2 regions of the Delftia sp. BGA-UO-ETr-SB1 genome follow, and region 2 is predicted to be linked to the other one. Evidence: predicted binding sites of a transcription regulator. Region 2 holds the regulator's gene; the other holds the start of a gene.

Region 1 (6,616 bases), 990 kb from region 2:
GGGCATCCGAGGGCATGCTCATCCAGAAGGTGCGGGTGAAGCAGGCCTCGGCGGGCAGCACGCGGCTGAGCACGGGGTCGCGGTCGGCGATGAAGGCGGGCAGCACGGCCAGGCCGGCGCCGGCGCGCACGGCCTCGTACTGGGCGGTGATGCTGGTGCTGCGAAAGGCAAAGCGCTCGGGCTGGAACAGGGTGGACAGCAGCTGCAGCTCGCGCGTGAACAGCAGGTCGTCCACATAGTGGATGAAGCTGTGGTGGCGCAGGTCCTCGGTGCGCGCCACCAGGGGGCGGCGCGCAAGGTATTCGCGCTGGCCGTAGAGGAACAGCCGGTAGTCGGTGAGCTTGGTGACCACGGCCGAGCCGCGCGTGGGGCGCTCCAGCGAGATGACGATGTCGGCCTCGCGCCGCGACAGGTGCAGCAGGCGCGGCAGGGCCAGCAGGTCGATGCTCAGCAGCGGATGGCGCTGCGTCAGCGCGGCCAGTTGCGGGGCCAGCAGCTGGGTGCCGAAGCCCTCTGTGGCGCCCACACGCACCAGGCCCGACGGACCCTGGCTGGTGGATTCGGCCGCCAGCGGCATGCGCTCCAGCCCGGCGGCGGCGCGCTGCATGGCGTCTGCCACGCCCAGCAACTGTCGGCCGGCCTCCGTGGGCCGCCATTGGCCCGCTTCGCGCTCGAAGAGCACGGCCCCCAGCTGCTTTTCCAGGGCCTGGATGCGGCGCGACACCGTGGTGTGCTCCACGCCCAGTTGCCGCGCAGCGGCGGCCATGCTGCCGCTGCGCGCCAGCTCGCCAAAGAATCTCAGGTGGTCCCAGTCCATGGGTCGAGGCCGCCTCAGTCGGCTGCGGCGCGGCGCGCGGCTAGCGTGCTGGGCGCACGCGCCAGCTCGTCGTTTTGCCGCACCAGGACGGCCATCATGTCCATGAACAGGCCCCGCTGCTCCTGCGGCAGCGGCTCCAGCATGCGCTGCTGGGCCCGCAGCACCGAGGGCTCGGCAGCGGCCAGCAGCGCGGCGCCTTCCGCGGTGACCGACAGCAGGCGCACGCGCCGGTCGGCCGGGCTGGTGTTGCGCACCATGAGGCCGCGCGCCTCCAGCCGGTCGATGACGCTGCCAATGGTCGAGGTATCGAAGCCGATCATCCGCGCCAGCGTGCGCTGGTCCACGCCGGGCTGGCGCAGCACGGCCGACAGCGCCGCGTACTGCACGGGGGTCACGCCGAACTCCTGGGTCTCCTCCATGAAGACGGCCACCGCGATCTGCTGCAGGCGGCGGATGTGGTAGCCGGGGTAGTTTTCTAGTTCTGCGGGTTGGTAGTCCATGGCCATTGCGCTCTTTTCCGGGTCCCTGCGGGCAAGCGCAGATGTTCGCATGAACCGCGCCCTCCGTTGGCCTTGGCTGGCAGACAGGTGATTCAACTGAACACGCAGTCCATCACCGTTTTGCCTGCACCCAGGGAAACCCCAGGCTGGCCTGACGCAAATCAACACTACACTTATCGTCAGCATACTGTTTAATTATTCTCGACGCAGCTGGCCCGCAGGCTGCCGACACGCACCACGAAGCACAGGACATCCATGAGCACCAGCATTTCTTCCCGGGCGCTGCCCGTTCTTGTGGCAGGCGGCGGCATTGGCGGCGTGGCGGCCGCGCTGGCCCTGGCGCGCCAGGGATTCGCCGTCAAGGTGCTGGAGCAGGCGCCGCAGCTGGGCGAGATCGGCGCCGGCATACAGCTGGGGCCCAACGCATTCGCGGGCTTCGACGCGCTGGGCATTGGCGAGCTGGCCCGTGGCCGCGCGGTCTATACCGACGAGATGGTGATGCACGACGCGCTCGATGAGCGGCTGGTCGGCCGCATTCCCACGGGCGAGGCGTTTCGTGCCCGCTTCGGCAACCCGTATGCGGTGATCCACCGCGCCGACATCCACACCTCGCTGCTTGAAGGCGCGCGCGCCCACGGCCATATCGAGACGCTGACAGGCACCCGCATCGAAGCCGTGCAGCAGGAGGGCGACACCGTCACCGTGCGCGACCAGCACGGCCAGGTCCATGTGGGCCAGGCGCTGATCGGCGCCGATGGGGTGAAGTCCGTGGTGCGCCAGCAGTATGTGGGCGATGCGGCGCGTGTCTCCGGCCACGTGGTGTACCGCGCCGTGGTGGAGAAGAACGACTTCCCCGAGGACCTGCGCTGGAATGCGGCCAGCATCTGGGTCGGCCCCAACTACCACCTGGTGCACTACCCGCTGCGCGGCGGCGAGCAATACAACGTGGTCGTCACCTTCCACAGCCGCGAGCAGGAGGAATGGGGCGTGCGCGAAGGCAGCCGCCAAGAGGTGCAAAGCTACTACAGCGACTGCTGCCCGCGCGCGCGCCAGCTCATAGACCTGCCCAAAAGCTGGAAGCGCTGGGCCACGGCCGACCGCGAGCCCATTGGCCAGTGGAGCTTCGGCCGCGCCACGCTGCTGGGCGATGCGGCACACCCTACCCTGCAGTACATCGCCCAGGGCGCCTGCATGGCGCTGGAAGACGCGGTGACGCTGGGCCAGGCGCTCAAGCGCTGCGGCAACGACTGGCCGCAGGCGCTGCGGCTGTACGAGCGATCGCGCATTGCCCGCACGGCGCGCGTGGTGCTGTCCGCGCGCGAGATGGGCCGCATCTTCCACGCCAGCGGCGTGGAGCGCCTGGTGCGCAACGACCTCTGGAAGGGCCGCACGCCCCAGCGTTTCTACGACGCCATGGAATGGCTGTACGGCTGGAAGGCCGAAACCTGCCTCGCCGAAGACTGAACACAAGGAGACCGCCATGCAAGAACTTGGCCGCCTGGAAGACCTGCCCCAGGACTACCGCGACGAACTCACGCGCAACAACCTGGTGCCGCTGTGGCCCAGCCTGCGCAACGTGATGCCGCCGCACACGCCGCGCCCGCGCACCCAGCCCATCGCCTGGCCCTACCAGTCCATCCGCCCGCTGCTCATGCAGGCCGGCGAGCTGACGCCCATCGAAAAGGCCGAGCGCCGCGTGCTGGTGCTGGCCAACCCCGGCCATGGGCTGGAGAAGATGCAGGCCAGCTCCTCCATCTACCTGGGCATGCAGCTGCTGCTGCCCGGCGAGTGGGCGCCCTCGCACCGCCACACGCCCAATGCCGTGCGCATGGTGGTGGAAGGCCAGGGCGCATGGAGCCTGGTCGATGGCGAGAAATGCCCCATGGAGCGCGGCGACCTGATCCTCACACCCACGGGCCTGTGGCACGAGCATGGCCATGACGGCGACGAGCCCGTGGTCTGGCTCGATGTGCTGGACCTGCCCCTGGCCTACTACCTGGAAGTCACCTACCACGTGGACGGCCCGCGCCAGCCCGCCCTGCCCGGCCGTGGCGACCGGGCGTATGCGCGCGGCGGCCTGGCACCCACGCAGGTGTTCGCCCGCAGCGCCAAGGCCTACCCCATGCTGCGCTACCCCTGGAAGGACGCGCGCGCCGCGCTGCTGGAGCTGGCCGCCGACCGGCCGGACCTGGACTGCGTGCAGCTGGCCTACACCAACCCCGAGACCGGGGCCGACTGCGAAAACATCCTGGGCTTCTACGCGCTGATGCTGCGCCCGGGCCAGACGCTGCAGCTGCCCGCGCGCTCGCCGGCCTGCGTGTTCCATGTCATCGAGGGCGGCGCCAGCGTGGCCGCCGTGGACCGCCATTTCGACCTGGCCCCGGCCGACACCTGCTGCGTGCCCGGCTGGGCGCCCGCCACGCTGGCCAATGCCAGCGCCAGCGAGCCCGCCTTCCTCTTCCTGGCCGACGAGGCGCCTTTGCACCGAAAGCTGGGCCTCTACGAAGTCCGGCCTTGAATCCTCCGATTTCTCTTTACTCCCTCATCGCCAATACCATGACCGCCCCTCAATACCTCTGGACCCCGCCCCCCGTCCAATCCCTGCCCGTGCGCGGCAGCACGCAGCGCCTGCCCGTGAACCGCCTGTTCTTCGTGGGCCGCAACTACCACGCCCATGCCGTCGAGATGGGCCGCCCGGTGGACAAGAGCGTGGAGCGCCCCTTCTACTTCACCAAGGCCCCCTCCACCCTGACCGAATCAGGCGCCACCGTGGCCTACCCGCCCGAGACGAACAACTACCACTTCGAGATGGAACTGGTGGTGGCCATCGGCAAGGCGGGCTTTCGCATTGCGGCGGACCAGGCGCATGAACACATCTACGGCTACGCCTGCGGCCTGGACATGACGCGCCGCGACCTGCAGCTGGTGGCGCGCGACAAGGGCCGGCCCTGGGACCTGGGCAAGGATGTGGAGCAGTCCTCGGTGGCCAGCGAGATCGTGCCCATGCCGGGCCAGGTGATCGAATCCGGCGCCATTGCACTGGCCGTCAATGGCGAGACCAGGCAGCAGTCCGACGTGGACAAGCTGATCTGGAACATCCGCGAAATCATTGCCGACCTCTCGCTGTTCTATCACCTGCAGCCCGGCGACCTCATCTACACGGGCACGCCCGAAGGCGTGGGCGCCGTGCTGCCGGGCGACCGCATCACCGGCCATGTGCAGGGCGTGGGCGAGATCGCGCTCACCGTGGGCCAGCCCGAATAAGACCGGGGAGACCACCACCATGAAGCTCTACAGCTTTTTCCGCAGCGGCACCTCGCACCGCCTGCGCATCGCGCTCAACCTCAAGGGCCTGCGCCCTGACTACTTCCCCGTGGACCTGCGCGTGGACGAGCAGGCCCAGGCGCCGTTCAAGCAGGTCAACCCGCAGGGCCTGGTGCCGGCGCTGACGCTGGACGATGGCCGCACGCTGATCCAGTCGCCGGCCATCATCGAATGGCTGGAAGAGCGCCACCCCGAGCCGCCGCTGCTGCCCGCCGACCCCGAGGACCGCGCCCAGGTGCGCGCGCTGGCCGCCATTGTGGGCTGCGACGTGCATCCCATCAACAACCGCCGCATCCTGCAGACCCTGCGTCGCCAGTTCGGTGCGGACGAGGCCGCCATCAACGCCTGGTGCGCCACCTGGATTGCCGACGGCTTCGACGCCATCGAGGCCCTGCTGGCACGCGACACGCAGCGCGGCGACTTCTGCTTCGGCCACGCACCCACGCTGGCCGATGTCTACCTGGTGCCCCAGATCGAAAGCGCACGCCGCTTTGGCGTGGACCTGGACCGCTGGCCGCTGATCAGCGCTGTGGACAGGGCCTGCGCGGCCCTGCCCGCCTTTGCACAGGCCGCGCCCCTGGCCCAGCCTGACGCCGGCTGAACCTCGCCTGAACCCCGCCGCGCCTTTGCCGGCAGCCCTACCTCGCCCCGAGTCCTCGCCAGAAGGACCGGGGCATTGCAAGCAGTGAAAAAAGCAGATCCAACAGGAGACAGACTGTGAAAGCATCCCCATCCAACCGCCTCGGCGCCGCCCCCTCCCGCCGCAAGGCCCTTGCAGGCGCCGCCCTGCTGCTGGCTTCCATCGCCCCGCTGCATTGCGCCTGGGCACAGGCAGGCTCCAGCAGCACCGCCAGCTTTCCCACGCGCCCCGTCACCGTGATCACGGCCTTTGCCGTGGGCAGCGGCCCTGACGCCGTGCTGCGCATCGTGGGAGAAAAACTGGCCGCGCGCTGGAAGCAGGGCGTGACCGTGGACAACCGCCCAGGCGGCGGCGGCTTTGTCGCCATCGAAGCCGCACGCCGCGCCAAGCCCGACGGCTACACCCTGCTGCAGCTCGACAGCGAACACATCTCCGCCCTGCCCTACCTCTACAAGCAGCGCAACTTCCATCCGCTGCAGCATTTCGACCCGGTGGCGCCCCTGTTCCTCACGCCCTTCTTCGTGGCCGTGCCCACGAACTCGCCCTGGAAAAGCATGGGCGACCTGATCAAGACGGCCAAGTCCGAGCCCGGCAAGGTCAGCTACGGCTCCTGGGGCGTGGGCAGCCCCGGCCACCTGGGCGGTGAATGGCTGGACTTCCTGACCGGCAGCAAGATGACCCATGTGCCCTACCGCGAGGTCAGCCAGCTCTACACCTCGGTGGCCAATGGCGATCCGGCCTGGAGCTTTGCCAGCATTCCCTCCAGCCAGGGCATCTACAAATCCGGCAAGATCCGCTACCTGGCCGTGGCCGCGCCCCAGCGCATCGCCCAGATGCCCGACGTGCCCACCGTGGCCGAATCGGGCGGCCCCGCCGACCTGATCGTGAACTCCTTCGTCTCCCTGCTGGCGCCCAAGGGCGTGGACGCCGCCCTGCGCGACAGGATCCATGCCGACGTGGTCGCCGTGCTGCAGGACCCGCAGGTGCGCGAGAAATTCGCCACCTTCGCCTTCCAGCCCATCACCTGGGAGGTGCCGGAGATGGAGAAATTCGCAAGGACCAAGGCGGACCAGTACAAGCTGCTGATCCAGAAGGCGAATATCAGCCTGGATTGAGCCCGCCGCCTGCCTCAACCCTGGGACTGCGGATTCGCAAACCCCGCCACCTGCTCGTAATGGCGGGCAATGGCACGCAGCTCGTCCTGGCTGATCAGCTCGTCGATATGGCCGAAGGGCTGGCCGCCGCTGAGTTCGTCCGCCTTCATGATGATGAAGTCGGGCGGCGTGGAGCGGTTGGTCAGCACCACCTGGCTGGTGGCGGGCAGGCGGCTGGCCT
Region 2 (6,616 bases):
GGCATGTCGCACAAAGACGGCGCAGTCCGTCAGTAAGCACGGGGGCGGCGCTGCGGCGCCGCCTTTTTGCGTTTTGAGTTTTCAGATATTTCAAAAAAACAAAGGAACCCACCATGAAGCCCGAGAGCGGGGATGACACCGGGAAGCCTCCCCGCAAAGTCATTCCGATCACGCCGGCCACGCCTGATCCGGGCGAGCTGGTGTCGATGTTCGAGTCGGAAAAGAAGGTCTACCCGCGCTCCATCAGCGGTGTCTTCGCACGCTGGCGATGGGCCCTGGTGTTTCTTACCCAACTGGTTTTCTACGGCCTGCCCTGGCTGGAGTGGGGCCAGCGCCAGATGGTGCTGTTCGACCTCGGAACGCGGCGCTTCTATCTCTTCGGGCTGGTGCTGTACCCGCAGGACTTCATCTACCTGGCGGGCCTGCTGATCATCTCGGCGCTGGCATTGTTCCTGTTCACGGCCGTGGCCGGGCGCCTGTGGTGCGGCTTCTCGTGCCCGCAGACGGTCTATACCGAGATCTTCATGTGGGTGGAGCGCAAGGTCGAAGGCGACCGCAGCGCGCGCATGCGGCTGGACAAGAACGGCTGGACCTTCGAGAAGGCCTGGAAGAAGTCGCTCAAGCAGTTGCTGTGGATCGCCATTGCGCTGTGGACCGGCTTCACCTTCGTGGGCTACTTCGTGCCCATCCGCGAACTGGGCGGCGAGCTGCTGGCGCTGCAGGGCAGCTGGCAGATGTTCTGGGTGCTGTTCTACGGCTTTGCCACCTATGGCAACGCGGGCTACATGCGCGAGCAGGTCTGCAAGTACATGTGCCCCTATGCGCGCTTTCAGAGCGCCATGTTCGACCGGGACACCATGATCGTCAGCTACGACACGGGCCGGGGCGAGCCGCGTGCGCCGCGCACCAAGAAGGTGGACTACAAGGCCCAGGGCCTGGGCGACTGCATCGACTGCAAGATGTGCGTGCAGGTCTGCCCCGTGGGCATCGACATCCGCAACGGCCTGCAATACGAATGCATTGGCTGCGGCCTGTGCATAGACGCCTGCAATTCCATCATGGACAAGATGGAGTACCCGCGCGGCCTGATCCGCCTGACCACGCAGAACGCCATGGCCGGCCTGTGGCGGCGTGCCCAGGTGCTGCGCCGCATCTTCCGTCCGCGCGTGCTGATCTACTCGGCCGTGCTGATCGGCTTGAGCGTGGCCATGATCGTGAGCCTTGCGCTGCGCCAGTCGGTCAAGGTGGACGTGATCCGCGACCGCGCCTCGCTGTCGCGCATCGTGGCGGGCGGCAAGCTGGAGAATGTCTACCGCCTGCAGATCATGAATGCCACCGAGCAGGCCCAGCGCTACCGCATCAGCGCCCATGGCCTCGATGGGCTGGAGCTGGCGTCCGAGCAGGAAGTCGAGGTCGGCCCGGCCGAGACGCGCGGCATTGCGGCGCGCCTGCAGATTCCCTACGGTTCGGCCGAGCCGGGCTCGCACACCGTATTCTTCGATATCGATGCCGTGCATTCAGGCGCGGGACGCGCGTCCGAAAAGGCCGTCTTCCTGGTGCCCCGGTGATGTTCCTGGCAGGCGCGGCACGGTCCGCGCCTGCCGCCTGAAAGAAAGAGGTTTCCCATGTCTTCCAGTCCCGCAGTGTCCGCGCCCGCGCAGGCTCCCTCGCACCCCGACGCCGGCAAGCCCTGGTGGAAGTTCGGCCATGTCTGGCTGGTGGTGGCCGGCCCGGCGGCCGTGGTGGTCGCTGCCGTGATCACGGCCATCATCGCCATCAATGGCGCCGATCCCGTGATCGACCCCGACTACTACCGCAACGGCATCACGATCAACGAGCGTGCCGATGGCATGCGCGAAGTGCCCAAGAGCATGGCGCCCGCCGTCACCGGCCGCAACCATGCGGCCACGCCCGCGCACGATCACCCCACGGACCGCTGATCGCCGTGCACCCCTGCAAGAGGCCGCAGTCGCGGCCTTTTTGCATGGCGGATCGCATCTCCGGCATGCGCGACGGGTGAGGGTTTCCTACAGGCGTGCAGGGCGCTGCGGGGCTTGGCGCCATGCGTTGGCGCGGCGCACAATGAAGGCGACCCCTCGACAGCACAAGGAGATCGCTGATGTTGGCCCAACGCTGGATGTGGATTGCCTGGCCTGCCTTTCTGGCAGCCGCCGTGATGGAGATGCTGGTTTTTGCCTTTGTGGACCCGCTGGAGCTGCATTGGCTCGGCGACCTGGGCTGGTCGCGCCAGGGCATCTACACGCTGGCCTTCTTCGCCTTCTGGGGCGTGACCATGCTCTCCAGCCTGATGACCACCATGCTGGGCCGCTCGGCCCGCGATCTCAATGACGGCGTGGTCTCCGAGCCCGACCCGGACCTGGCCATGCAGGGGCTGGGGCGGGACTGAGCGAGAGCCCGCCGCAATGAACAAGGCCCGCTGTCGCGGGCCTTGTTCATTGGCGGATGAATGCTTGCCGCCCTCGCAGGCTCACTGGCACTGCTGGCTGTTGACGATGCGCTTGAGCGCCTCCGTGTCCAGGATGCGCAGATGGCGCTGGCGCACCTCGATGATGTTGTCGTCCGCGAACTTGGAGAAGGTGCGGCTCACCGTCTCCAGCTTCAGGCCCAGGTAGCTGCCGATTTCCTCGCGCGTCATGCGCAGCACCAGTTCCGACTTGGAAAAGCCCCGCGCATGCAGGCGCTGCACCAGGTTGAGCACGAAGGCGGCCAGGCGCTCCTCGGCGCGCATGCTGCCCAGCAGCAGCATCACGCCGTGTTCGCGCACGATCTCGCGGCTCATGACCTTGTGCACATGGTTTTGCAGGGCCGTGACCTCGCGCGACAGGTCTTCCAGCTTGTCGAAGGGCATGACGCAGACTTCGGCGTCTTCCAGCGCGACGGCATCGCAGGTGTGGTGGTCGTTGACGATGCCGTCCAGGCCGATGATCTCGCCGGCCATCTGAAAGCCCGTGACCTGGTCGCGTCCGTCCTCGGTGGCCACGCAGGTCTTGAAGAAGCCGGTGCGGATGGCGTACAGCGAGGTGAATGTCTCGCCGTTGCGAAACAGCAGGCCTCCGCGCTTGACCTTGCGGCGCGTGGCCACGATGTCGTCGATGCGCTGCATCTGCTCGGCATCCAGGCCCATGGGCATGCACAGTTCGCGCAGGTTGCAGTTGGAGCAGGAGGCTTTGATGGTCTGAAGGTTCATGGAGTGATAAACATCAGCGGCACACAGCGTGCCGGCGGTGACCTCGTGGATTGCGATGAGTTGGATCAAATTGTCGCAGCAGTCCCTCAAACAACTCTTGATATGAGTCAAGGACATGACCGATGTGCTGCGGCACAGTCGAGGTATTAGAGGAAAAAACCCATGACCGCTGTCACCCCAGAGCTGCTGCGTCGCTTTGACGTACCGGGGCCCCGATACACCTCGTTCCCTACCGCCGACCGCTTTGTCGAGGCCTTTGGTGCAGAGGACTATATCCTGGCGCTGCAACAACGCAAATCGAGTACCGCAGCGCGTGCCATGCCTTTGTCGCTGTATGTGCACGTGCCCTTTTGCGAGTCGCTTTGCTACTACTGCGCCTGCAACAAGATCGTGACGCGCCACCACGATCGCGCCGCCGTCTACCTGGACTACCTGGCGCGCGAGATGGCCTTGCACACGGCCCATTGCGGCAAGGGCCAGACCGTCAGCCAGCTGCACCTGGGCGGCGGCACGCCCACCTTCTTCTCCGACGACGAGCTGCGCACGCTGATGGGCCTGTTGCGCGAGCATTTCAAGCTGGAGCCGGGTGGCGAGTACTCCATCGAGGTCGATCCGCGCACCGTCAGCGTCGAGCGCCTGGCCGTGCTCAAGGAGCTGGGCTTCAACCGCCTGAGCTTCGGCGTGCAGGACTTCGACGAACAGGTGCAGATCGCCGTGCACCGCGTGCAGCCGGCAGAGCAGGTGTTCGAGCTGGTGGCGGCCGCGCGGCAGCTGGGCTTTGCCTCCATCAACGTGGACCTGATCTACGGCCTGCCCAAGCAGACGCCCGAATCCTTCGAGCGCACGCTGGCCCAGGTCAACGCGCTGCGGCCCGACCGCATCGCGCTCTATGCCTATGCCCACCTGCCCGAGCGCTTCAAGCCGCAGCGGCGCATTGCGGCCGAGGATCTGCCCCAGGGGGCCGACAAGCTGGCCATGCTGTCGCGTTCCATCGCCGCGTTCATGGACGGTGGCTATGTCTACGTGGGCATGGACCACTTCGCCCTGCCCGAGGACTCGCTGGCCGTGGCCAAGCGCCAGGGCCGGCTGCACCGCAACTTCCAGGGCTACAGCACCCAGCCCGACTGCGACCTGATTGCGCTGGGCGTGTCGGCCATCGGCAAGGTGGGTGCCAGCTACAGCCAGAACGCCAAGACGCTGGAGGAGTACTACGACGCCATCGACGCCAGCCACCTGCCCGTGGTGCGGGGCCTGGCGCTGTCGCGCGACGACCTGGTGCGCCGCGCCGTCATCATGGCCATCATGTGCCAGGGCGCCGTGCTGTTCGAGCCCATGGAGCAGGCATGGCTGCTGGGCTTTCGCGAGTACTTCGCGCCCGAGATGGCGGCCCTGGAGGACCTGCAGGCCAAGGGCCTGGTGCAGATCAGCGACGAGGGCTTCCAGGTCACTCCCATGGGCTGGTACTTCGTGCGCGGCGTGGCCATGCTGTTTGACCGATATCTGCAGGCGGACAAGAACCGGGCGCGGTTTTCGAGGATCATCTAGGCCCCATGCTGTTGTCGCTGCTCTGGACCGCTTTGATCATGGGGCTCGTCGGCGGGCCCCATTGCCTTGCCATGTGCGCTGCGCCCTGCGGCGTGGTCACGGGTGGGGCGGGGCAGGGCGGCGGCTCGCAGGTGGTGGCAGTGCATGGATTGCAAAGCCGGCTGTGGCTGCGCACGGCGCTGTTCCACGGCGGCCGTCTGGCCGGCTATGCCAGCCTGGGCGCTGCCTCGGCCCTGGCCATGGAGAGCCTGTCCTGGATCACCAGCCAGACCACGGCGCTGCAGCCGTTCTGGACGCTGACCCATGTCGCCGTGATGGCCTGGGGCCTTGCCATGATGGTGCAGGCCCGCCAGCCCGCCTGGCTGGAGTCTGCCGGCCGCGCTGCCTGGCGGCGCGTGCAGCCCTGGGTGTCGGCGCCGGGCGGCACGTTGGCGGCAGGCTATGCCTGGGCGCTCATGCCTTGCGGACTGCTGTATTCGGCCGTGCTGGTCGCCGCGCTCAGCGGCGGCCCGTTGCAGGGCGCGCTGGCCATGGCGGCCTTTGGCGTGGGCAGCGGGCTGTGGCTGGTGGCCGGCCCCTGGCTGTGGCGGCTGGGCCGGCAGCGCCTGAACGGCCTGCGCGCCGAATGGGGCACGCGCCTGGCCGGCCTGATGCTGGTGGGCGTGGCCGTCTGGGCGCTGTGGATGGACCTGATCTACAAGCCCAGCCTCTGGTGCCGTTGAGCAACAGCTGAGGCCAGACTTGGCACCTGGGGCCGCGGATTGGCTGCGAGGCCCTCAGAACTGGAGATAATGCCCGAATCATCGGCTTACATATTGCCGATTCCTTCAGCCTCGGGGCCGTTGCCGCGCGTGAACCATTCCGTCCTCATCGATATCCGAGACCTCCGTCCGGGCATGTTTGTCCAGCTCGATGTTGGGTGGCTGAACCATCCCTTTCCGGTCAGCAGCTTCAAGATCACCTCCAGCGCACAGATCCAGACCCTGAAATCCCTGGGCCTGGAGGTGGTGCGCTGTGTCCCGCACAAAAGCGACACCTGGCCCGCCGAGGTGCGCACCCCGCCGCCGCAGGAGCTGCCGCCCGTCGTGGTGGCCCCCGAGCCTGCACCCACCGAACCTGCGCCAGCACCGCTGCTGCTGTCCGTGCCCGACTGGCGCGGCCGGCTGGAGGACTGCAATGCGCGCTTTCAGAAGGTGGAGCGCGGCTATGTGGCCATAGAGACCACCATCGCCAGCGCGCCCGAGCAGGCGCGCATGCCCACCGAGGCCCTGGTCGATGGCTGCCTGGCCGAACTGGCGGGCCCGCAGGACGTGGCCATTCACCTGCTGTCCGATGGCGTGGGCAGCAGCCAGAGCGTGCATGCCGTCAACGTGACCGTGCTCAGCCTGCTGCTGGGCCGGGCCCTGGGCCTGCAGGAATCGCTGCTGCGCGACCTGGGCCTGGCGGCGCTGCTGCATGACGCGGGCAAGCCCGTGGCCGGTGTCGAAGGCATGCACGGCCTGGCCCTGGAGCCTTCCGTGCCCGACGCCCTGCGCGAGCGCTACGAGCGCCATGTGGGCGAATCCGTGGCCATTGCCATGCGCATGGGCCTGTCGGCCCAGGTCACCACGGCCATCGCCCAGCACCATGAATGGGCCGACGGCACGGGGTTCCCGCTGAGCCTGGTGGCCGAAGACATGGAACTCACGGGCCAGATCCTGGCCCTGGTCAACAGCTACGACCGCCTGTGCAATCCCGGCGATGCGCAGACGCCGCATACGCCGCACGAGGCCCTGTCCATGCTGTTCAGCCGGCTGCGCGACAAGTTCGCCGCGCCCGTGCTCAATGGCTTCATCCGCATGATGGGTGTGTTCCCCCCGGGCT

The links. Region 2 encodes FNR, which switches genes on or off when oxygen is low (the NO sensors DNR and NnrR bind a similar motif). Its sites were predicted from a motif close to TTGATNNNNATCAA; they were not measured.
Region 1: a site for FNR is predicted at 1,469-1,482, ahead of AC57B5_RS05740 (3-hydroxybenzoate 6-monooxygenase). Genes of this name have one in related genera too.

What each region holds. Positions count from the first base shown of each region.
Region 1 covers NZ_JCAQOW010000004.1:1,155,312-1,161,927, reverse strand. Annotated here, with positions in the region: gene AC57B5_RS05750 (LysR family transcriptional regulator) at 1-817, opposite strand, end outside; gene AC57B5_RS05745 (MarR family winged helix-turn-helix transcriptional regulator) at 832-1,368, opposite strand; gene AC57B5_RS05740 (3-hydroxybenzoate 6-monooxygenase) at 1,573-2,781, shown strand; gene AC57B5_RS05735 (cupin domain-containing protein) at 2,798-3,835, shown strand; gene AC57B5_RS05730 (fumarylacetoacetate hydrolase family protein) at 3,874-4,581, shown strand; gene maiA (maleylacetoacetate isomerase) at 4,601-5,242, shown strand; gene AC57B5_RS05720 (Bug family tripartite tricarboxylate transporter substrate binding protein) at 5,359-6,396, shown strand; gene AC57B5_RS05715 (flavin-dependent oxidoreductase) at 6,411-6,616, opposite strand, start outside.
Region 2 covers NZ_JCAQOW010000004.1:161,744-168,359, forward strand. Annotated here, with positions in the region: gene ccoP (cytochrome-c oxidase, cbb3-type subunit III) at 1-36, shown strand, start outside; gene ccoG (cytochrome c oxidase accessory protein CcoG) at 114-1,568, shown strand; gene AC57B5_RS01245 (FixH family protein) at 1,626-1,940, shown strand; gene AC57B5_RS01250 (hypothetical protein) at 2,120-2,407, shown strand; gene fnr (fumarate/nitrate reduction transcriptional regulator Fnr) at 2,489-3,208, opposite strand; gene hemN (oxygen-independent coproporphyrinogen III oxidase) at 3,371-4,753, shown strand; gene AC57B5_RS01265 (sulfite exporter TauE/SafE family protein) at 4,759-5,475, shown strand; gene AC57B5_RS01270 (cyclic di-GMP phosphodiesterase) at 5,545-6,616, shown strand, end outside.